DNA from 2 places in the Frischella sp. Ac48 genome. Region 2 is predicted to be linked to the other one. Evidence: riboswitches for the same ligand, from Rfam matches in the RefSeq annotation. Region 2 holds a riboswitch; the other holds the start of a gene.
What was found. A riboswitch is a leader RNA that binds a small molecule or an ion and turns the genes downstream of it on or off. The one in region 2 is predicted to bind preQ1.

Region 1: linked by a shared signal. The riboswitch ahead of queF (preQ(1) synthase) and the one ahead of queD (6-carboxytetrahydropterin synthase QueD) in region 2 are both predicted to bind preQ1.

What each region holds. Positions count from the first base shown of each region.
Region 1 is NZ_JAETXP010000009.1:415,296-428,171, forward strand. Features, by position in the region: gene JMI89_RS06685 (hypothetical protein) at 1-275, opposite strand, end outside; gene thrS (threonine--tRNA ligase) at 764-2,692, shown strand; gene infC (translation initiation factor IF-3) at 2,736-3,275, shown strand; gene rpmI (50S ribosomal protein L35) at 3,362-3,559, shown strand; gene rplT (50S ribosomal protein L20) at 3,578-3,931, shown strand; gene pheS (phenylalanine--tRNA ligase subunit alpha) at 4,198-5,181, shown strand; gene pheT (phenylalanine--tRNA ligase subunit beta) at 5,196-7,583, shown strand; gene JMI89_RS06720 (integration host factor subunit alpha) at 7,589-7,882, shown strand; PreQ1 riboswitch class I at 7,937-7,981, shown strand; gene queF (preQ(1) synthase) at 7,984-8,457, shown strand; gene queC (7-cyano-7-deazaguanine synthase QueC) at 8,485-9,144, shown strand; gene JMI89_RS06735 (acyltransferase family protein) at 9,166-10,326, shown strand; gene JMI89_RS06740 (7-cyano-7-deazaguanine/7-aminomethyl-7-deazaguanine transporter) at 10,444-11,121, shown strand; gene fis (DNA-binding transcriptional regulator Fis) at 11,224-11,520, opposite strand; gene dusB (tRNA dihydrouridine synthase DusB) at 11,536-12,516, opposite strand; gene cmk ((d)CMP kinase) at 12,848-12,876, shown strand, end outside.
Region 2 is NZ_JAETXP010000008.1:7,397-20,272, forward strand. Features, by position in the region: gene JMI89_RS04580 (PTS transporter subunit EIIC) at 1-1,120, shown strand, start outside; gene JMI89_RS04585 (hypothetical protein) at 2,261-3,349, shown strand; PreQ1 riboswitch class I at 3,717-3,762, shown strand; gene queD (6-carboxytetrahydropterin synthase QueD) at 3,868-4,287, shown strand; gene JMI89_RS04595 (7-carboxy-7-deazaguanine synthase QueE) at 4,292-4,906, shown strand; gene radA (DNA repair protein RadA) at 4,929-6,311, opposite strand; gene serB (phosphoserine phosphatase) at 6,414-7,391, opposite strand; gene cycA (D-serine/D-alanine/glycine transporter) at 7,556-8,971, opposite strand; gene mltA (murein transglycosylase A) at 9,186-10,286, shown strand; gene metG (methionine--tRNA ligase) at 10,457-12,487, opposite strand; gene apbC (iron-sulfur cluster carrier protein ApbC) at 12,686-12,876, shown strand, end outside.

The sequences.
Region 1 (12,876 bases), on a different contig from region 2:
TAACCCGCTAATTCCAAACCACGATATTTAATTGGTTCTTTGAACCTATATTCATGATCATTTGTTGATGATACATCGCTGACTGGAATGTAAGCTATATCATCTTTTATAGTCAGATCACTGTAAGGTGAAATGTCTTCAATATTATCTTTTAATTGATGAAAAAAACTATTATCACAATTAAGAAATGAATCTACGACGCTAGTAACATTATCATTACCTATTGCATAATGGCAGACAAAAAGGCAACCCAAAAGAACAGTCTTTTTATTCATCTTATTCTATCCTTGAACGTTAAAGTGTTCAAATTTATTTAAAGTTTTCGATTAAGTATTAAAATTATATCGCTATTTTTATCTAATTTATGTAAAAAGTTTTCTTTTTTGAAAATACTCGAAGGTATACATATTGTCAAATCAAAAAATGTAAAGCATCTAATTTTCAGTTAGACGGTAGATAGCTAAATTATTTTATAGTTTATCACATTGGTTTTTATTAAATAATGAATATCTATATTAACTTAGTTCTTACATTATTTTTACTCTTTTGATTTTTTACTGACGTAACATTTTTATCTTCATATTTTTTACTTTCAAAAAGTGCTTGTTAAAAAATTATGAAGTATTTTAAAGCAAAATAATAAATGATATAATTCGCGACCATAAAATTTGTATCCCATTTTGAATTAATTTTTTTACCTAGCTGATGCAAGTGTACTGTCGTAGGGTACACCACTACATTAATAGGGTTTTAAGGAATGTCCATGCCAGTAATAACTCTTCCTGACGGAAGCCAACGTCATTATGAATCTGCAGTCACTATATTAGAAATTGCACAGAGTATTGGAGCCGGTCTTGCCAAAGCATGTATTGCAGGCAGAGTAAATGGTGAAAGAAAAGATGCCTGTGATTTAATTGAACACGATGCCAATGTTGCTATTATCACGGCGAAAGATGAAGATGGATTAGAAATTATCCGTCATTCATGTGCTCATTTATTAGGGCACGCCATTAAACAACTTTGGCCTAATACCAAAATGGCAATTGGACCTACCATAGATAATGGTTTTTACTATGATGTTGATTTAGATCATACCCTTACTCAGGAAGATCTCGATGCATTAGAAAGACGTATGTTAGAGTTAGCCAAGAAAAACTACGAAGTAAAAAAAGAAGTAGTCAGCTGGCAGCAAGCACGCGATGTCTTTTGGCAACGACAAGAGCCTTATAAAATTGCAATTTTGGATGAAAATATACCACAGGATGCTAAACCAGCCCTTTATCATCATGAAGAATATATTGATATGTGTCGTGGGCCACATGTTCCTAATATGCGTTTTTGTCACCATTTTAAATTGCAAAAAATTGCTGGTGCTTATTGGCGTGGTGATAGCAAAAATAAAATGTTACAACGTATCTATGGAACTGCGTGGGCTGATAAAAAGCAATTAGATAGCTATTTACAATTTTTAGAAGAAGCGGCTAAACGTGACCATCGTCGTATCGGTAAACAATTGGATTTATATCATATGCAGGAAGAAGCACCTGGCATGGTATTTTGGCATAACGATGGATGGACAATTTTCCGTGAACTTGAAGTATTTGTTCGTCTTAAACTAAAAGAGTACCAATATCAAGAAGTGAAAGGTCCATTTATGATGGATCGTGTTCTATGGGAAAAAACTGGACATTGGGCAAATTATCAAGATCTTATGTTTACAACATCATCTGAAAATCGAGAATACTGTATTAAACCAATGAACTGCCCAGGCCATGTGCAAATTTTTAATCAAGGTTTAAAATCATATCGTGATTTACCATTACGCATGGCTGAATTCGGTAGTTGTCATCGAAATGAACCATCTGGATCTTTGCATGGTCTTATGCGTGTTCGTGGTTTTACCCAAGATGATGCACATATTTTTTGTACAGAAGAACAAATTCGTGGTGAAGTTAATAGCTGTATCAAAATGGTTTATGATATGTACAGCACCTTTGGATTTAAAGATATTACGGTAAAATTATCTACACGCCCGGAAAAGCGTATTGGTCGTGAAGAAATTTGGGATATGGCCGAAAGAGATTTGGCAGAATGTTTGACTGAAAATGGTATTGAATTTGAATATTTACCAGGAGAAGGGGCATTTTATGGTCCAAAAATTGAATTTACCCTTCATGACTGTATCGGTCGTGCATGGCAATGTGGTACTGTACAACTTGATTTCATGTTACCCGACCGTTTAGAAGCAAGTTATGTCGGTGAAGATAATGATCGTCACGTACCGGTTATGATTCATCGGGCAATTTTAGGTTCAATGGAACGGTTTATCGGTATTTTAACTGAAAACTGTGCAGGTTTCTTTCCAACATGGTTAGCGCCTACGCAAGTTGTGGTAATCAATATTACTGACAATCAAGCAGATTATGTTAAAAAATTAACCGAAACATTACAAAATGCCGGTATTCGAGCCAAAGCAGATTTGCGTAATGAAAAAATAGGTTTTAAAATACGTGAACATACTCTAAAGCGTGTACCATATATGTTAGTATGTGGCGATAAAGAACTTGAAGCAGGAAAAGTTTCAGTTCGTACACGCCAAGGTAAAGATCTTGGTAGCTTTGCAGTCGAACATGTTGTAGAATTACTGCTCAACGAAATTCGTACTCGTTCTTTGAATCAGATCAGTGATTAAAATGATCTGGTTTTGTTATTGTATTTGATTGGAGGATTTAGGTATTAAAGCTGGAAAACGTATTCAAACAACTCGTGCACATAAAATTAATGATGAAATTACCGCACAAGAGGTCCGATTGACTGGAGTTGAAGGCGAACAAATCGGAATTGTTAGTTTAAAAGAAGCGATTAGGCAGGCAGAAGAGGCATCTTTAGATCTTGTAGAAATTAGTCCCAATGCAGAGCCACCAGTTTGCCGTATTATGGATTATGGCAAATTCCTTTATGAAAAAAGCAAGGCAACAAAAGAGCAGAAGAAAAAGCAAAAAGTTGTTCAGGTTAAGGAAATTAAGTTCCGACCTGGTACAGATGAAGGTGATTATCAGGTAAAACTCCGCAGCCTGATACGCTTTCTTGAAGATGGTGATAAAGCCAAAGTTACGCTGCGGTTCCGTGGTCGTGAGATGGCTCACCAGCAGCTAGGTACCGAAATGCTCGATCGCATTAAGGAAGACTTAGTTGATTTGGCGATTGTTGAATCTTATCCAAGTAAGATTGAAGGGCGTCAAATGATTATGGTGCTTGCACCGAAGAAGAAATAGTAAGGTTTATCAAGTATATTCTTATGTAAATAAGAATAACACCTTCTATTTTATGTCATTAACAATGCGGATGTGGAAGTATTAATATGCCAAAGATTAAAACTGTACGAGGCGCAGCAAAACGCTTCAAAAAAACAGCTTCAGGTGGGTTTAAACACAAGCAAGCTAACAAAAGTCATATCTTAACTAAGAAATCGACTAAACGTAAACGTCATCTTCGTGGTTTGACCATGGTTTCTAAAGGTGATTTAGGTTTAGTCAAAGCGTGTGTTGCACACGTTTAATTATTTAAGGAGAATATTATGGCTCGCGTTAAACGTGGTGTTATTGCTCGTGCTCGTCACAAGAAGATTTTAAAACAAGCTAAAGGTTATTATGGCGCGCGTTCTCGCGTATATCGTGTTGCATTCCAAGCTGTCATTAAAGCTGGTCAATATGCGTATCGTGACCGCCGTCAACGTAAACGTCAATTCCGCCAATTATGGATTGTTCGTATCAACGCAGCAGCGCGTCAATGTGGTTTATCTTATAGCCGTTTTATTAATGGTTTGAAGAAAGCTTCTATTGAAATCGATCGTAAAATCCTTGCTGATATTGCGGTATTTGATAAGAATGCCTTTGCTGCCTTAGTCGAAAAAGCGAAAGCAGCGTTATAATTTTGCTGAGGTCGAATAATTCGACCTCAGTTTTTCAAACAGAATAATGTGATTTATGATGAATACAGTTTTTTTTCGTTTCTTTTTTGGCTTTATAAATAAATTCATTTTGAGGCAAAATGAAAACGAAAATAGATTGTAAGTGGCCTCGTAAAGAGGCCTTTTTTTTTGGTATAGTTATTTGAAATGTTCGTTACATCACGTAAAAGAATATTTAAACATCTAGTAGTTAATAAAGTTTTTAACAAATAAAATAAGAGGATGCTATGTCTCAATTAATAGAATTGGTCGACAAAGCCAAATTGGCAATTAGCAATGCACAAGATATTAATGCAATAGAACAGATACGCGTTGATTATTTGGGTAAAAAAGGTCATTTTACTTTGCAAATGGCTTCGTTACGCAACGTCCCTGCAGAAGAAAGGCCCGCTGTAGGTCAAAAAATAAATGATGCTAAACAAGAAGTTGTTACGGCTTTAAATGAGAAAAAAGCATTGTTAGAACGTGCAATACTAGATGCAAAATTAGCTAACGAAACGATTGATGTAACTTTACCTGGACGTAAAATGGAATTGGGTGGGTTGCACCCAGTAACAATAACGATTAATCGTCTAATTGATTTCTTTAGTAAATTGGGTTTTATTGTTGAAACAGGACCGGAAATCGAAGATGACTATCATAATTTTGATGCATTAAATATTCCTGCACATCATCCTGCTCGGGCTGATCATGATACCTTTTGGTTCGATGCAAATCGTTTACTGCGTACGCAAACTTCTACCGTACAGATTCGGACTATGGAAACTCAAAAACCACCTATTCGTATTATAGCACCAGGGAAAACATATCGTAATGATTATGATCAAACTCATACTCCAATGTTTCATCAAATGGAAGGTTTATTGATTGATAAAAATATCAGTTTTACTCATTTAAAAGGGTTACTGCATGATTTTCTTCACTGCTTTTTTGAAGATAATATGGAAATTCGGTTCAGACCAGGGTATTTCCCTTTTACTGAACCTTCCGCTGAAGTTGACATTAAAGCAAAAAATGGCAAATGGCTAGAAGTATTAGGATGTGGAATGGTTCATCCTAATGTATTACGTAATGTGGGTATTGATCCTGAAGTATACAGTGGGTTTGCGTTTGGTATGGGGATTGAACGATTAACCATGTTACGTTATGGCGTCACTGACTTACGTTCTTTCTTTGAAAATGATTTACGCTTCTTAAAACAATTTAATTAACTGGAGGACCAAACATGAAATTTAGTGAAAGTTGGCTACGTGAATGGGTTAATCCAGCAATTAGTAGTGAACAATTATGTGATCAGCTCACTATGGCTGGTCTAGAAGTTGATGATGTAGAAAATGTCGCTGGTGACTTTTCTGGAGTAGTGATTGGGCGAGTGGTTGAATGTCAGCAACATCCTAACGCTGATAAACTTAGGGTTACTAAAGTTGATATTGGTCAAGCGCAATTACTAAATATTGTTTGTGGCGCTCCTAATTGTCGCCAAGGGTTAATGGTTGCTTGCGCAACGATTGGCGCTGTGTTACCAGGTGATTTTAAAATTAAGGCGGCTAAATTACGTGGTGAACCTTCAGAAGGAATGTTATGTTCTTTTTCTGAATTGGGTATTTCCGATGATCATAGTGGTATTATTGAATTACCTGATGATGCACCCTTGGGTGAAGATGTTAGGAAATACTTGCAATTAAACGATAAAATGATCGAAATCAGTGTTACTCCTAATCGGTCAGATTGTTTTGGCATTATGGGTATTGCAAGGGATATTTCATCAATTAATGATGTAAGTCTTACACCTGCAAAATTTGTGGAGCCACAAGTTACTATTGCTGATAAAGTTAATGTATCAGTACTAGAACCTGAGGCGGCGCCACGTTATTTGGCTCGGGTGATAAAAAACATAGATGCTACAAAGTCGACACCTTTATGGATGAAGGAAAAGTTACGTCGAAGTGGTATTCGTTCAATTGATATCGTAGTTGATATTACCAATTATGTGCTTATTGAACTTGGTCATCCAATGCATGCTTTTGATTTAGATAAAATTGAAGGTGGCATTACGGTTCGTTATGCTCATCCTCAAGAAAAACTGATTTTATTAGATGGTAATGAAATAGAGATCAAAGACAATACATTAGTCATTGCTGATGATAAAAAAACGTTAGCATTAGCGGGAATATTTGGTGGAAAAGAGTCAGGGGTGTCACCTGAAAGCAAAAATGTGCTATTAGAAGCGGCATTCTTTTCTCCAGTTACCATTGCGGGTAAGGCAAGACAATATGGTTTGCACACTGATGCTTCGCATCGTTATGAGAGAGGCGTGGATCCTTCACTACAACATATCGCAATGGAACGAGCAACAGAGTTATTATTATCGATTTGTGGTGGTTCAGCAGGGCCAATAACTGATGTTACCGATCACAATGCTCTACCGAAACCCGCAGTTATAACGTTGACTCGACAAAAGATTGAACGATTGATTGGGTGTCATATTGCTGGGCAACGTGTCACTGATATTCTTGCTCGCCTTGGATGTGAGGTAATAGCTAATGATGATCACTGGCAAGTTAAGGGACCAAGCTGGCGGTTTGATATCCAAATAGAGGAGGATTTGGTTGAGGAAATTGCTCGCATTTATGGATATAACAATATTCCTAATGAACATCTTAATATTGAATTAATGATGCATTCAAACCCAGAAAAGAATATTTCGCTAAATAAATTTAAACAGTTATTAGTTAATCAGGGTTATCAAGAAGCGGTAACATACAGCTTTGTTGATCCTAAAATTCAAAGTCTAATACACCCAAATCAGATGGCATTAGCATTACCAAATCCAATATCAAGTGAAATGTCAGTAATGCGTTTGTCATTATGGACTGGCTTGCTTAATGCGGTTATTTATAACCAGAACAGACAACAACAGCGGGTCAGATTGTTCGAAACAGGGTTGCGATTTGTACCTGATGTGAATAGTGAATTTGGCATTAGTCAGCAAACTTTATTAGCTGGTGTTATTACAGGAAATCTTTATGATGAACACTGGGCAATGAAAAAACGTACGGTTGACTTTTTCGATTTAAAAGGTAATGTTGAATCGTTGTTAGCACTTTCTGGGTTGACCGATCAAGTTCAATTTAAAAAGTCACAACATCCAGCATTACATCCTGGACAGAGTGCGACTATTTATGTTAATGATGAACAGGTTGGCTATTTGGGGGCTATTCATCCTGAAATCGAAAAGAAATTAGGATTAAATAGTAAAACACTTGTTTTTGAATTTATTTTAGATAAAATTAATAAAAAGACAGTACCTATAGCAAAAGATGTTTCTAAGTATCCTGCAAACAGACGGGATATAGCTATCATTGTTGATAGTGATGTCTGTGCAGCAGATGTTTTAAGTGTATGTAAAAATATTGGTGGTGAGCAGCTAATCAACGTCAATCTGTTTGATGTGTATCAAGGTGAAAATATCAAAGAGGGGCAAAAAAGCTTAGCTATCAGCATGATATTGCAAGATAAAGCACGTACACTTGAAGACGAGGATATAACTCACATTGTAAGTAACTGTATTGTTGCTTTACAAGATCGTTTTAAAGCATTATTAAGAGAATAATAATTATGACATTGACTAAAGCCGATATTGCAGAACGTCTAACAGACAAATTTAATCTTGATCGCCAAGAATCCAAAATTTTGGTGGAATTATTTTTTGAGGAAATCCGAGTCGCCTTAGAAAAAGGCGATACCGTGAAGTTATCCGGATTCGGAAATTTTTCTATTCGCGATAAAAAATCTCGTCCTGGACGTAATCCAAAAACTGGTGAAAATGTTGCCATTACTGCTCGTCGTGTAGTAACATTTCGTCCTGGGATTAAATTTCGAGAACGTGTTGAAAAAAATTTAGGGGCCTAATTCAGGCTAATTAAAAGTTTTATCGAAGCACTAACAAATGTTAGTGCTTTATTTTTTACTGTGGTTCGCAATCCTCCCACAAAAAAAAACTAAGGAAAATTATGAGTAACGTTACACTACTTGGCGATCAATCTGTTCGCTATCCAACTGACTATTGTCCAAATATTTTAGAAACCTTTGATAATAAACACCCCGGTAATGATTATTTTGTTAAATTTAATTGCCCGGAATTTACCAGCCTTTGTCCTATCACAGGTCAACCTGATTTTGCGACGATTTATATTTCGTATGTGCCGAATATTAAAATGGTCGAAAGTAAATCACTTAAGCTCTATTTATTCAGCTTCCGTAATCACGGTGATTATCATGAAGATTGTATTAATATCATCATGAAGGATTTGATTAAATTAATGGATCCAAAATACATTGAAGTCTGGGGTAAATTTACACCTCGTGGCGGTATTTCAATCGATCCATATGCAAATTACGGTAAACCCAGCACTAACTGGGAACAAATTGCGCTTAATCGTTTAGCTAATCACGATCTTTATCCTGAAAAAGTCGATAATCGTTAATCTCTTCATCCTAACAGGAAATTTTTAATGCAACATCGTAAAGCACTTGTGATATTTTCTGGTGGGCAAGATTCGACCACTTGTCTACTGCAAGCAATTGCTGATTATGGGCGTGAAAACGTTGAAACAATCAGCTTTCAATATGGTCAAAGACATGCCATTGAGCTTGAAAAAGCCAAATGGATTGCTGACGATCTTGGTGTAAAGCAAACCGTCATTGACACTTCAGTGATTAAACAAACGACTAATAATGCCTTGATTGATGACTCACAAGAGATTAAATCAGCTCAAGAAGGGAATTATCCGAATACCTTTGTTGACGGGCGTAATATGCTATTTTTATTGTTAGCCGGGTGTTATGCCAAACAGCACGGTATTAAAGATATCATTATTGGCGTATGTGAAACCGATTTTAGTGGTTATCCGGATTGTCGAGATATCTTTATTAAATCCATGAATGTTTCGATGAATTTAGCCTTGGATTACACGTTTAACATCATCACCCCATTAATGTATCTGACTAAAGCGCAAACATGGGAAATAGCTGATAAACTCGGTTATCTTGATTATATTAGGCTACACACTCACACTTGTTATTATGGGGTTGACGGCGGATGTGGTCAGTGTCCTAGTTGCGAGTTACGTGAAAAAGGGTTAAATCAGTATCTAACCCATAGCTTTAAATAGTATTATTTAAAGGGGAAATGCATGTCTGACAATCATCAACGATTAGTCTCATTGGATGTATTGCGAGGAATGACCATTGCAGGAATGATTTTAGTGAATAATCCCGGGTCGCCAAATGCTATCTATCCTTTACTTAGGCATGCTAAATGGAACGGGCTGACTTTTGCCGATCTTATCTTTCCGTTATTTATGTTTATTATGGGCGTGTCGACTTATATTTCCTTAAATAAATTAGAATTTAAGCTTAATAAAATTCTGTTAATTAAAATCTTGAAAAGAACACTGATTATTTTTGCTATTGGATTATTGATTGCTTGGTTTTCGGTTTTTCTTGCTTTGTATAAGCATTTTAATTGGCTGCCGTTTCATGAGCGGATGGTTGAATCTTTGTCTCGTATAGATCAAATCCGAATTATGGGCATTTTACAACGTTTAGCGATCTGTTATTTGTTTTCTTCTCTTATTATTTTATGTTTTGATAGAAAATATTTGCCTGTTCTGATCGTTCAAATATTATTTTTTTATTTTTTCATCTTATATTTGGGCAACGGGTTTGAGCAAAAAAGTAACAACATTATTGCTAACGTCGATAGAATGATTTTGGGTGAAGAGCGTATGTATTTTGATGATGGTATTTATTTTGAGCCGGAAGGGGTATTAAGTACTTTTCCGGCTATTGCTCAAGTCCTTATTGGCTTTTGTATAGCCAAACAAATATTTGCTACTAATGTCAATGTCGACAAAATAAAAATCTTGATTAAATACGGGATAATTTTTTCAATAATAGGGTTTATTTTGAGTTTTATCTGCCCAATTAATAAAAAAATCTGGTCACCGTCATTCGTATTGATCACTTGTGGTATAGGTTGTGTGTTATTTGCCTTATTAATTTGGTTGATTGATATCAAAAAATACAAAAACGCTGTTCATTGTTTTATCCCATTTGGCATGAATTCTTTATTCATTTTTGTTATCGCCGGTATAATTTCGATTATAACGCGTAGAATGACGCTGGTTTATCATTCTGATTCATTGAGTTTGCGACAATTTCTGTATTCAAAAGTTTTAGCGCAATATTTTGGAAACTATCCCAGTTCTTTTATCTATGCCTTATTCATTGTCGGTATTTGTTGGTTGATTGCTTTTATTTTATATAAAAAGCATTTTTTTATAACAATTTAAAAATATTAAATATCGATGTAATTAAATTCGGATTATCCGACATTTTTAACCTTAATTACATCATTTTTACGTTAAACATTATGGGTTCTCTCACCCCATTCAAAAAAGGAAACGAATATGTATTTGGATATTCACTCAGACACACTACAGAAAAAATTTACCCTAGCTCAGCAGCGTAAAGCACTTTGCTGGCTCTCTTTTTTTCATATTTTAGTTATTGCATCAAGCAATTATCTGGTACAAATCCCGTTTGATATCTTCGGTTTTCATACCACATGGGGAGCATTTACCTTTCCATTTATCTTTTTAACCACCGATTTAACCATCCGGGTATTTGGTGCCAGCCTTGCCAGAAGAATTATCTTTGTTGTCATGATACCTGCTTTACTGTTCTCTTATTCCATTTCGGTTGTATTTTTTGAAGGGCATTGGATGGGATTTTCAGCATTGTGTGATTTTAACAGTTTTGTTTTTCGAATTGCATTAGCCAGTTTTGCTGCTTATTTGGTTGGGCAGCTTATGGATATTACTGTGTTTAATTATTTACGCAAAAATAAAGCATGGTGGGTTGCGCCTTCGGCGTCAGCGGTGTTAGGTAATGGTATTGATACAATTGTCTTTTTTGCTATTGCCTTTTATCAAAGTAACGACGAATTTATGGCGAATCATTGGATCGAAATAGCCTCAATTGACTATAGTTTTAAAATTTTAATTTGTGGATTATTCTTCTTACCGCTTTATGGCATATTGTTGAACTTGCTATTAAAGCGTTTGGTCACATCAAAGACAAGTTAGATATTGTGATAATATTAATTTAATTTTTAATAATTAGAAAGGCGCTTAATTTGCGCCTTTACTTGAATTAAAATCATATCTCTCATAAGAGACAAGTAATAATTAACTCATGCCATATTGTTTCAATTTTTTACGTAAGGTACCACGGTTAATGCCAAGCATATTTGCAGCTCGAGTTTGATTACCACGAGTATACTGCATCACCATGTCAAGAAATGGTTGTTCTACCTCAGCCAATACAAGTTCATAAAGATCGGTAGGGTCTTGACCATTTAATTGTGATAAGTAGTTCCGTAATGCTTGTTTGACTGAATCTCGTAATGGTTTTTGGGTAATTTGCTCTTGAGAGTTAACAGTTGTGAATTTTAACGCTTCAGCTGTAACACGAATTTCTGACATAGTATTTTTAACTCTTTAATTAAAATTAGTTTTTTGAAAAAATGCTTCTAGTGCATTAATTTGCTGATTGGCATTATCAATGCAACTAAATAAGCGCCTAAAACGATCGCTCCCAACACAATTTTGGGTATACCAAAATACATGCTTTCTTGCAATCTGCAATCCTTTCTTTTCACCATAAAATTGATACAGAGCTTTTAAATGTTGTAATACAATGTTTTTTACTTCATTTATACTCTTTTCTGATTTTGATTTTCCATATTGTAAATAGAACGCTATGTCTTCAAAGATCCAAGGCCTACCTAATGCTCCTCTACCGATCATTATAGCATCAGCTTTGGTATATTGGAAAACTTCTTCCGCCTTTTCGGGGGTTATTATATCTCCATTAGCTATCACGGGAATAGAAATATATTGTTTTACTTGCTTAATCGAATCGTATTCCGCAGAACCTTTAAATAAGCATTCACGTGTCCTACCGTGAATAGTAATCGCCTTTATACCGCATTTTTGAGCAATTTGTGCGATATCTAAACAATTTTTATGCGCTTTGTCCCACCCCGTGCGGATTTTTAACGTAACTGGGACATTCACTGCTTGTACCACGTTAAGCAAAATTTGTTCCACTAATTTTGGATACTGTAACAGGGCAGAGCCAGAAAGATTTTTATTCACTTTCTTGGCGGGACAACCCATATTGATATCAATTAGTTCTGCACCTGAATTCATATTTAAAATAGCTGTTTTTGCCATTTCATCAGGATCGGCGCCGATAATTTGTACCGCTTTAATGCCAAGCTCTCGTTCATTAGCAAGTTTTTGTCTTGACTGTTGGGTATGCCAAATTCGCGAATTGGCTAAAAACATTTCTGCGAAAGCTAATCCCGCACCAAATTGATAACATAGTGAACGAAAAGGTAAATCAGAAATGCCAGCCATGGGAGCAGCAATCAACCGATTTTTGATCGTTAAATTACCAATTTCAAATGATTCCAGTATCACAAACAAAATCCTCTATAGGGGCGCGTATATTAGCACTTTTTTTTGTTCTGAAAAGAGGGAAACAGTAAAATAACGTAATATTTTAAAAAAAATTTTTTTATATTCGGTTTTTTCACAGTTTTTACTACAAATTATTGAATAAATAAGTTAATTAAATTAAGGCGTACTTAGCTGATATAGATAAAGTTATATTTTATTTTTTATTGTTTATTACCATATTATGAATATCGACATAGTATAGATCGCTTTATTAATGACTTTAGCGAAAGCGAATTTTTGCCTATAATTAGTGAAATTACACATTATAACACTCAAGGTAATTAATATGAATTCAGAGCATATCCCCGTCATTGC
Region 2 (12,876 bases):
CTATTATCGAATTGAACTTCCTGCAATTTTATCTTTTTTTGGTGGATCACGATTTATTCCCATTATTACGGCCTTTGTTTATTTATTTGTTGGTATTTTAATGTTCTATGTATGGCCTTCAATCCAAAACGGTATCTTATTACTCGGTCATTTAGTTAATGAATCTGGTTATGCAGGTACATTTATTTATGGTTTCATTGAACGGGCATTGATTCCTTTTGGATTACATCATGTATTTTATATGCCATTTTGGCAAACTGGTGTCGGTGGAACAGCAATGATTGATGGGCATCTTGTAGCTGGCGCTCAAAATATTTTCTTCGCTGAATTAGCAAGTCCAAATACTACAGAATTCTCAGTTGAAGCAACTCGTTTTATGGCTGGAAAATTCCCGTTCTATTTATTTGGTATTCCTGGTGCGGCATTAGCAATTTATCGTACTGCTAAACCACAAAACCGTAAAATGATATTGGGGCTGTTAGTTTCTGCTACTTTAACCGCAATTTTAACTGGGATTACTGAGCCAATTGAATTTTCATTTCTATTTGCCGGTCCTCTTTTATATGTTATTCACTGTTTATATGCTGGTTTATCCTTTATGTTATGCCACATCTTTAATGTTGGGGTTGGACAAACATTTTCGGGTAGTTTAATTGATTTTGTTTTATTTGGCGTGTTACAAGGCAATGATAAAACACATTGGTTCAATGTTATTTTAATTGGTTTACCAATGTTCCCACTTTATTATTTTACATTTAGTTTCTTAATCAAAAAATTCAATTTTAAAACTCCAGGTCGAGAAGATGATAATGAAGAAACTAAGTTATATACTAGAAAAGATGTTGAAGATGCTAAAAAAACAAAACAAAAGAAACAAAGTGATGTTTCCAGCACTATTTTAGAAGGCTTAGGAGGAAAAGATAATATTACTTATGTTGATTGTTGTGCTACTCGATTAAGAATTTCAGTGCAAGATAACAAATTAGTTGATAGAGAAATTTTAAAATCAACAGGTGCGAAAGGTATTATTATTAATGGGGAAGGTGTTCAGGTTATTTATGGACCTCATGTCACAGTCATTAAATCTCATTTAGAAGAGTACATTTCGACGTTAGAATAATATAAATTAGAGCATTTACGATATAAATAAAATGATGTTTTACCTATTTTTAATGATATTATTAGGTTAAAAATAGGTAGAACATAGAATAATGCCTAGTGTTAGTTTAGCTGATCATGGGAAGAGAATTGCTCGATTTAACTAATTAAATAATTCATCAAATAGCTTGCTGATAAACCCTCTCCAAAAGTACTATTTTTTATTTGAACAAATCATATAAAAATATTTATATTATTCAATATTTATTATAGAATATGCAAACAATAATTAAGCCACTTTTCTTACATTAAAGGTGATTAAGTACCCATATCACTATTTTATCAATTAAAAAGATGCCAGAACTTGGCACTATTCATCGAAAATATAATATCTGCAACAATTACTTTTGTATTATCTGTCGATGAAATTATTTGTTCACTTATTGAGAGCAATATAAATTGTTAAATTCTTGGGCTATTTTAAATATAAACAATTTTGTAAAAATTGACAAAAGTCCTAAATCGGCAACTTTTCATACTGTTTTAAATAAAATACATATTTACTTAATAAACAAATAAAAAGGATTATATCTATTGCGTGTTACAGTTATTGACTGTTATAACAACATTTGGGAAAGAACTCACTAGACTATCTAACTTTTTTAAGTAATTATTCTTTCCCTTTATAAAAATAATTTATAACTATTTTAATAGTAAATAAAAAAATAATAAATTTACAAGGAAATAAATTAGTGAAAAAATCATACTTTGAACTTGTGTTAAGCAAGCTCGTTGCGTGTAAATATTTTTGGCAAAAACAATGTTCTGTTATAGATATTATTTCAACGGTTTTTGCAAGAAAAAGTCGATTATTATCAATATCTTCTTTACAAATCATATTCTCAAATATCTTGGTAACAAATTATCAACAATTCACTTCTTTAAAAAAAATGTGGCTTAGGTGTTTTGGCGAAGATTTTTTTCTGTAAACAGTTTGGCGAAACTGTCCGCGACATCTAAACAATCTATTATGGGAAGTGAACCTTATATATTATTACCCAATCTAACTAAACTAACAAATTTAAGTTAGTTACGAACGATTCAAATAACCAAACGTGATGGTAGTTTGAGCACTATTTATACCACAAATGCTAATAGGATTATGAAAGCACCACAATTTATGCGTTTTTCTGATGTTAAACTTTTTTTAAATGTGCCGGCAGATGGTTTTTATCACAATCTTGTTGGTACAATTTTAGGGGACGATGATGGTGATAATGCAGAGGGAACGATATCAGGAACAATAAAAGCCACCTGGTATGATGAAAACAATCAGCAGGTACCTAATCATCGTTTAGGTGAAGAGTTATGGCATTGTGGTGGTCCATTTACACTTAAAATTGAAGTCAATAATGTAAGCGTAGCGACAAAATATGGTAATCCGCGTTCACGTTTTTATGGTAATGGGCAAATTATTAATTATATTTTTTTATCAGGTGGTAATAACATCTGTTTTCTCAAGCCTAAAGATATGACAATAAGAGATAATTCTTATAATGCTACTATATTTTATCCTAATAAGGGCTTTATCCGTTCAACAGGTTTTCCAAGTACAGGTTTTCAATATGCATCATTTAGTTTAATGGGACCCGGTCCAAATCAAGGTATATATCGTTGCTACATTTCTCATGGTTGGGGAAAAATCTCATTATCAACCGATGGAGGTATAGGACAAAATTGTACAATAACCTATCAATCTGCAACTAAGGGTGATTTTATTAATAGTGGAACGCCAGTTATAACGATGGAGTATTTTGATGGTCAAGCATGGCAATGGTTAGAGAGCTTTACTATTCCTGTACCAAGCAAATGGGCATTAGGTGGTAAGAGGATAAAATTTGGCAGCAGTAAGTCAATAAGCTCTTCATTATCATTTCCTGGATTGGATTATTGTTCTGGAGGAAAAACAACAATGTCTCAGGCGTTTGACAGAAATTATCGTATTCGATATATGTATGGACCTTATGAAATTACTAGCGACTTTGCAGGATTTGTGCGAGGAATGGGATCATTTATGGCAGAATGGGGAATATTGCGAAACTACGGAGGCGTTTGGAATAATGATTCTGAAATCTGGACTGCTGACGATGCACCCAATAATAGAATGTATCGAATTTATGGAATAACAGGGGGAATTCAGCCACGTCAAACCAATGATCCAAGTACTATAATGATCTGCCGCGGCGATTAATTGAAAACAATTTAAAATACCAACAACCAAAAATTGTTGGTATTAATAAGTGTTTTCGTTATTGCTGATGGATAATGCTTCGCGTTTTATTATCATTATAAGGTTATAATGAAACATAATGTTATATCGCTGGTATTAATTTATCGGCTATATGTAACTATATTAGTTAATCTCATAATAAATAGGGCTCATAAACGCGGTATTTATCTTGATTTATTTTAAAAAATATTCATGTAAAAAACATGTTTCGCAAAAACGAATATCCACATTTGAATTTTAGTTGAAATTAATTTATGATCATCAATATCTATTAAGTAATCAGATGATAAATTGGTTGCTGGCTTATATTTTAAAGGTGATTTATTCTATTTTCGTGGTTCGTAATCCATCCCACGTAAAAAAACTAGGAGCTTACAATGTCATATTTATCTATCCCATCTTTCAGTTTTCGTAAATGTATACCAATCCCAACAATGAATAATATTTTCATTTAATTATCCAGATAATACGAGTACGTTATGTATAAAATTGCGAAAGAATTTCAATTCGACGCCTGTCATATGTTAGATGGGCATAATGGGAAATGCCATAATTTACATGGGCATACTTATCGTTTGGTGATAGAAGTGTCTGCTCACTTAATTGACCAAGGAAGTAGTGCTGATATGGTAATGGATTTTGCTGATTTAAAGCAGATAGTAAAAAAACATATTATTGATAAATTAGATCATGCTTTTATTTATTATAAAAATAATAGTAATGAAAGCAAAATTGCTCAATTATTACAGCAAATGCAGCGAAAAATTTTTGCCTTTCCTTGCCGAACAACGGCAGAGGGGATGAGTCGTTATATTTTTAATGAACTTAAACAGTATCTTCCTATTTCGTCAGTAACCTTATGGGAAACACCAACATCCTATTGTCAATACAGTGAATAACATTATGCTAACCTATCCAATTGTTGAAATCTTTCAATCCTTACAAGGTGAAGGATATAATACTGGTATGCCTGCTATATTCATTCGTTTTGGTGGCTGTAATTTGCGTTGTCCTTGGTGTGATACTCATTTTGATCATTTTCAGAAATTTACCTTAACGGCGATATTAACGCGAGTACTTACTTACTCTGCGGAAAATATTATTATTACGGGGGGGGAGCCAACATTACAGAAATATTTGTTTGAATTAGTTGTTCGTTTAAAACGATTCGGTTATTACATCGCAATAGAAACAAATGGCTTAAGAACTGTTTGTACGGGAATTGATTATATTGCTGTTAGTCCTAAATATCATTATTGGCAAAATTATCACGATGCCCCGCTGATTAAGGCTGATGAAGTACGTATTGTAGTGGAGGACGCTGAGGATATTGAACAATTTTGTCTGGAAATGAAACAACGTATTAAAGCTAAGCATTACTATCTTTCTCCTTGTGAGCAAAATGGTGACACGACTTTATTGCCCACGCTGCAATTATTAGGCAAACTTAATCGAAATCGGCAAGATAATAAGTGGCAATTAAGTATACAGGCTCATAAAATAGCTAATATCGAATAAGCTAGGCTATGAATTTAAAAATTTAATCTAAATTTGATAAAATATCTAATGCTTCAGATAATTTTTTTACACCATAGACTTGCATATTCATTGCGGTTTTTTTGGGCATGTTACTAATTGGTACAATTGCACGTTTAAAACCATGTTTAGCTGCTTCAGCAATACGTTCTTGGCCACTTGGCACAGGACGTATTTCACCACCTAAACCAATTTCACCAAAAATAACCATATCTTGAGGTAAAGGACGATTACGTAAGCTCGATACTAAAGCTGCGACTAATGCTAAGTCAGCACTAGTTTCACTGACTTTTACGCCTCCAACAACATTAACAAAAACATCTTGATCCGCCATTTGTAAGCCACCATGACGATGTAATACCGCCAGTAATAATGCTAACCGGTTCTGTTCTAATCCAACAGTAACGCGTCTTGGATTACCAAAATTCGATTGATCCACTAGTGCTTGTATTTCAACTAATAGCGGTCTAGTACCTTCCCAAAGTACCATAACTGAACTACCAGAGCTCATTTCATCGCCACGAGTTAAGAAGATAGCTGATGGATTACTCACTTCTTTTAAGCCTTGCTCTGTCATTGCAAACACACCTAATTCATTAACGGCGCCAAAGCGGTTTTTATGACTACGTAATGTTCTAAAGCGAGAATCTGAGTCTCCATCCAATAGAATTGAACAGTCTATGCAGTGTTCTAGTACTTTAGGCCCAGCTAGTGACCCATCTTTGGTAACATGGCCAACCATAATAATGGCAATGCCTTTAGTTTTGGCAAAACGTGTCAGATAAGCAGCAGTCTCTCTAACTTGTGCGACACTTCCTGGAGAAGATTGTATATCTGCCATATGCATCACTTGAATAGAATCAATCACCATCAATTTAGGTTGTTCTTGATCGGCTAATAAACAGATTTGTTCGATACTAGTTTCAGATAGCATATTAATATTATTAGCTGGCAAACCTAAACGATGGGCTCGCATTGCGACTTGTTGTAACGATTCTTCTCCGGTAACGTATAAAGTCTTCATATTAGCTGATAAACGACATAATGTTTGTAACAATAATGTACTTTTACCTGCGCCAGGATTGCCACCGATTAATATTGCACTACCTGGGACAACACCACCACCCAATACCCGATCGAACTCAGAGAATCCTGTTGTGAAACGTGGTAATTCTTCTAAACTAATCTCAGTTAATTTTTGAATTTTTGATTGTCCAGCGCCGCCGGCATAACCACTGAAGCGGTCATTGCTATGAGAGTTGGTTACGGCAAGACGAATTTCAGTGATGGTGTTCCAGGCATGACATTCATTACACTGGCCTTGCCAACGCAAATAGTCAGCACCACATTCATTACAGACATAAGCGCGTTTAACTGCTTTTGCCAAATCGATACTCCTAAAATTTCAAAATGATTAATAATACTAAAATTCAAGTATTAACTGATAATAAACAATACACTGTAATACAGATTATCTTATCGTGTGCGATTATCCCTGACTATCAAGGCTAGCGGATAAAATACACATCAAACCAGTAAGGTCTGCGTAATTAATACTATTTTTTGCTTTTTGGATAACTTTTGGTTTACCGTGATAAGCAACACCTAATCCAGCAATACGGATCATCATTAAATCATTCGCACCATCACCAATGGCTACGGTTTGTTCTATTGGTATATTGAATTGGTGTGCCAAATTTTGCAACGTTTTGGCTTTGAATCGGGCATCAACGATTTGTCCTTTAATCTTACCGGTTAATTTACGATTATTATTAATATCTAATTCATTAGCATAAACCGCTACTAATTTTAATTTGCTTTTTAAATGTTCAGCGAAATAAGTAAAACCACCTGAAACAATGGCAACCTTCCACTGCCGTTTATGCAGTTCTTTTACTAAAAAAGTTAAACCGGGCATTAATGGTAATTTATTTTTTATCGATTCTAAAATCGCCACATCAGCCCCTTTTAATGTAGCAACACGTTTGCGTAGACTGGTGGCAAAATCAATTTCCCCACGCATTGCTTGCTCGGTAATTTTTGAAACCAGCTCGCCAGAACCATGTCGTTTGGCTAATTCATCAATACATTCGATCTTAATTGCTGTCGAATCCATATCCATCACTAATAAACCTTCTGAATGAAGCGACGGGAGATGGTTAATACTAGCTATATCAATCCCTAATTCATTTGCGATAGATTGCGCCTTTTTCGGCATGACACCAGCAATCCGAATCACTTGATAGTTTTTGACTTGCCAAGATGAGACAATCACTATTGGCATAGCTAGCATAGTTTGAAATTTCGAAACTAGAGTTTTATCTAATTTGCGACCATAAATAATCCAACCCGTTTTACCGGCATTATAATCTAATGGTACAATCTCACAGCCATTTAGAGATAAAGGTAACACTTGCCAATTTTTAATGTTTTCTGGCAAATCGTTAAACGTTAATGTATAACCCATAATTGATTTTAAGTTTTAATTAAATATTCATTATTATTGATTAAATTATCATAACATAAGCAATAACACTAAGTCATAAAAATTGCTTGGGCAAAAATAAACCGTCTAAATTTAGTTGTTATAATTGAAGCAAATATTCAATTTAAAGTCTTATCATTTGTACATTAATGTTCATTAGAAACAGCTGTTTTAGTTTTGCCATATTTTTTATGGACATAATAGCTTGTTGCTAAAATTAAAAACCATATAGGCGTTGCGATTAAGGCTTGTCGTGTATCATTTTCAAATGTTAACAACACAATTACAAATGCAAAGAACACTAAACAAATAATACTCATCACAATGCCACCTGGCATTTTAAATAATGATTGTTCATGTAAATGCTGGCGTTTTTTACGATATTGGATATAAGATAACAAAATCATCGACCAAATAAACATAAATAAGATTGCCGAAATGGTTGTTACAATCGTAAAAGCAGCCATTACATCAGGTACCATATAAATTAACACAACCCCACTTAACAGACACATACAAGAGAACATTAATCCATTTGCTGGCACAAAACGCCGTGATAGATGTCCAAATAATGAGGGGGCATCGTTTTTCTTTGCCAAACCAAATAACATACGACTGGTTGAATAAATACCACTGTTAGCTGATGATGCAGCAGAAGTTAATACAACAAAATTAATTACACTGGCTGCTGCAGGTAATCCAATAAGCGTAAATAATTCAACAAATGGACTTTTATTCGGTGAAATAAATGTCCATGGCGTTACACTCATAATGATGATTAATGCAAATACATAAAAGAAAATAATTCGTAACGGCACAGAGTTGATGGCTCGTGGAAGATTTATACTTGGATCATGAGTCTCCGCTGCTGTTGTACCAATAAGTTCAATACCGACAAAGGCAAAAATCGCAATTTGGAAACCTGCAAAGAATCCCATAATACCATTTGGGAACATTCCATCATATTGCCAGAGGTTAGTTAAAGATGCAGTGGTATTGGTGGTTTGTGAATGATACGAAGTAATAAGCAATAAAATACCGACAGCAATGAGCGCAAAAATGGCAATAATTTTTATCATTGAAAACCAAAATTCAGTTTCACCGAACATTTTTACTGTTAACAGGTTTAATGATGCCAAAATAAAAATACAGATCAGCATAGGAATCCATGCTGGTAAACTTGGGAACCAATATTGTGCATAACCGGCAATCGCTACGACGTCGGCAATACCTGTTATTATCCAGCAAAACCAATAAGTCCAACCTGTAAAAAAACCAGCCCACGGGCCCATTAAATCTCCAGCGAAGTCACTAAAAGATTTATAGTTTAAATTTGATAATAGAATTTCCCCCATCGCGCGCATCACAAAGAAAAGGATAAAACCTATAATCATATATACAAAAATAATTGAAGGACCGGCTAAATTAATTGTTTTACCTGATCCCATAAATAAACCTGTTCCAATTGCCCCACTAATTGCAATTAACTGAATATGCCGATTAGATAAATTGCGTTTTAGTTTTTTTTCTTGTGAAGACCCAGTATTATTAATAGAATTCATGGTATCTTTGTTCCTTAGTTAATGGTTTTTTTGATTAACGCTTTGGAGATATTAAAGTTTATAAAAAGCTATTTCAATGTTTTTCTATGATATTAATTGAATTTTTAGTGTCATATTCAAAAATATAATATTGTGAAATGTATTATAAGGTTATAATGTTTTTATGAATCAAAATGAGGCTGAAATGGATCTAGGTCAGGTATTACGTAAATTAATAAAATGGAAAACAATAAGGTATTTACTTTTCATCATTATTCTAACATCCTGTCAATATCATCCTACTCAACATGGTCAACAATATACCAATGGTCAATTACCTAGGTTGTTAAACTTAGCTCAACCTCATCTGAATCGACCCATCAATATTGATAGTTACTTGCAGCAAGTTAAACTGATTGAGCAATATTCACCTTCATTATTTAACCAAAATAAGGCAGTATATGATGCAATTAATCAATGGATTATCGAAGGTTTAGCAACAAATCAATTCAATTTTGTCGGATTAAGTACTTATCAGTTACAAGGTCAAGATAAGTGGGGAAATGTGCATTTAACTGGTTACTATACACCTGTGATGAAGGGACGGCGTACCCCACAAGGGCGGTATCGTTATCCTCTATATGCAAAACCAAGGAATTTTTCTACGCGATTACCATCAAGATTAGAAATTTATGATGGCGCATTAGACGGTCAAAAGCTAGAAATTGCCTATACCGATTCTTTGATTGATAATTTTATTATGGAAGTACAAGGTAGTGGTTTTATTGATTTTGAAGATGGTTCACCACCTATATTTTTTGGTTATAATGGTAAAAATGGTCATCCCTATAAAAGCATTGGACGATTATTGATTGAGCAAGGTAAATTCCAACGCGGAAAAGTATCGATGCAAGCGATAAAAGCTTGGGCAAAAGAACAAGATGAGCAAGTGGTAAAAAATTTATTGATTCAGAATGCTTCAACTGTTTTCTTCGAACCCCAACAACATGCTCTAGTCATTGGTTCAACGGGGGTACCATTAATCGCTAGAGCTTCAGTCGCCTCAGATCAATCGATAATACCAGCAGGTTCAGTATTACTCGTTGATATACCGTTACTCGATGATAAGGGAATTTATCAAGGGCAACGAGAATTAAGATTAATGATTGCTTTGGATATAGGGGGAGCAATTAAAGGTCAACATCTAGATATTTATCAGGGAATCGGTGAGCAAGCAGGGAATTTAGCCGGTTATTACAATCATTATGGTCGAGTATGGTTATTGGCACCACCCAAAAATAGTCACCTATTATCTCCAGTCTTAACAAGGACTTGAAAAACTTATGATAATATTGACTTATTTGAGATGATCAATTTCACTTATTATTAACTGATAATTTAGCGCTTTATAAAATAAAACCCCGATAGTTTCGGGGTTATTTTTATTAGTTGGTAATTAGAGTCACTTTTTAAGCATCACGAGTCGTGACGATAAATAAAAGCCGGTTAGCTAATTTTCATACCTGGTTTAGCACCACTATCTGGTGATAATAAATATAAGCCAGCATTATCTTGTGTACCACTGGCACAAAGCACCATGCCTTGTGAAACGCCAAAACGCATTTTACGAGGTGCTAAGTTAGCGACCATAACAGTCAGTTTACCTTCAAGTTGTGAGGGATCAGGATAAGCACTGCGGATACCTGAAAACACATTGCGAATTTCACCATCTAAATCGAGGGTTAATTGAAGTAATTTATCTGAACCTTCCACCAGTTTTGCTTCTTTAATTAAAGCTACACGCAAATCAACTTTGGCGAAAACATCAAAATTGATGATATCTGAAATTGGTTGTTCGGCGATTGCACCGGTTGGTTGAGTGATAGTATTTAATAGTGTTTTGGTTTCTTCAATCATCTTTTCGATATTCGACATTTCAATACGGCTAAACAATGTTTTAAATTTATTAATCGTATGATTAACCAATGGTTGATCTAACGTATCCCATTGTAATGTTGTATTTAAAAACTCTTCGCTTCGTTGACTTAATGATGGAATAACTGGTGTTAAATAAGTCATAATTACTCGGAATAGGTTAATGCCCATCGAGCAAATATCTTGTAGCAATTGTTCTTGATCTGCCTGCTTTGCTACAATCCAAGGTGCTTTTTCATCAATGAAACGATTTGCTTCATCGGCTAGTGCCATAATTTCACGAATGGCTTTACCTAGTTCACGTGTTTCATAATGTTCACCAATAATAGAGGCCTTTGCAATAAACATATCATACAGATCTTGATCTAAAATGTATTGTGATAGTTTGCCATCAAAACGCTTATGAATAAATCCAGCACAACGTGAAGCAATATTTACTACTTTGTTAACAATATCGCTATTAACACGTTGAACAAAATCTTCAAGACTTAGGTCGATATCATCGATCGCCGCTGATGATTTGGCAGCATAGTAATAACGTAAACAATCAGGGTCAAGGTATTTTAGATAAGTATTAGCTTGAATAAAGGTTCCACGTGATTTAGACATCTTAGCACCATCAACCGTAACATAGCCATGCACGAATATATTAGTTGGTTTACGATGATCACTACCTTCCAGCATTGCTGGCCAAAATAAGCTATGGAAGTAAACAATATCTTTACCAATAAAATGATACAGTTCAGTCGATGAATCTTTTTGCCAAAAATCATCGAATGATATTGTACCTCTATGGTCACAATAGTTTTTAAACGATCCCATATAGCCAATTGGGGCATCAAGCCAAACATAAAAATATTTGCCAGGAACACCAGGAATTTCAAAACCAAAATATGGTGCATCACGACTAATATCCCAAGGCTGTAAACCAGATTCAAACCATTCCTGCATTTTGTTAGCCACTTGTTCTTGCAGAGAACCTGAGCGAATCCATTCTTGAAGCATTGATTTAAATTCTGGTAAATCAAAAAAGTAATGTTCGGAATCTTTGATTATTGGCGTTGCGCCAGAAATCACTGATTTAGGATTGATAAGCTCAATAGGACTATATGTTGCACTACAAACTTCACAGTTATCGCCGTATTGATCCGGTGATTTACATTTAGGGCAAGTACCTTTAACAAAACGATCAGGTAAAAACATCTGTTTTTCAGGATCGAAAAGCTGAGAAATAATTTTAGTTTTTATATAACCATGGTTTTGTAAGCGCTGATAAATTAATTCTGATAACTCACGATTTTCTGGGCTGTGAGTAGAATGATAATTATCAAAACTAATATTAAAACCAGCAAAATCCCGTTTATGCTCTTGCTTAACGCTAGCAATTAACTGTTCGGGGGTTATACCTAATTGTTCTGCTTTAAGCATAATTGGTGTACCATGGGCATCATCGGCACAAATAAAATAGATTTCATGACCACGCATGCGTTGATAACGAACCCATACATCGGCTTGAATATGTTCAAGCATATGACCTAAATGAATTGCACCATTTGCATAAGGCAGGGCACAGGTTACCAAAATTCTACGTTTGTCAGTCATCTTTAACACCTTCTAATTCTTGCTGATTTAGGATATATCTCTCTAGAGTGCTGATATTATGCCTTGCTTAATATTTGCGCAAGCTAAATTCCAGCTAATGATCTGTAAATACTACATCAAACATAGGATTATCGCTAGATTTGTGCCATAATTTGTTGCAATAAAATCATAAATTAATGGATTATAAGGTTAGTATCAATGTCTGTTAGAGATTTAACATCAGTTAAATTCATCTTATCTGAATTTAACCATCCAACATTAACCAAAAATTTGTTTGAGTTAAATGCAGTCAAAGAGTGTGTCTGGTTTGGGGATAAGTTAAAAATTTCTTTGGTCATGCCTTTTGTTTGGCGAAGTGTTTTTGAAATACTACAACAACAAACGACGGA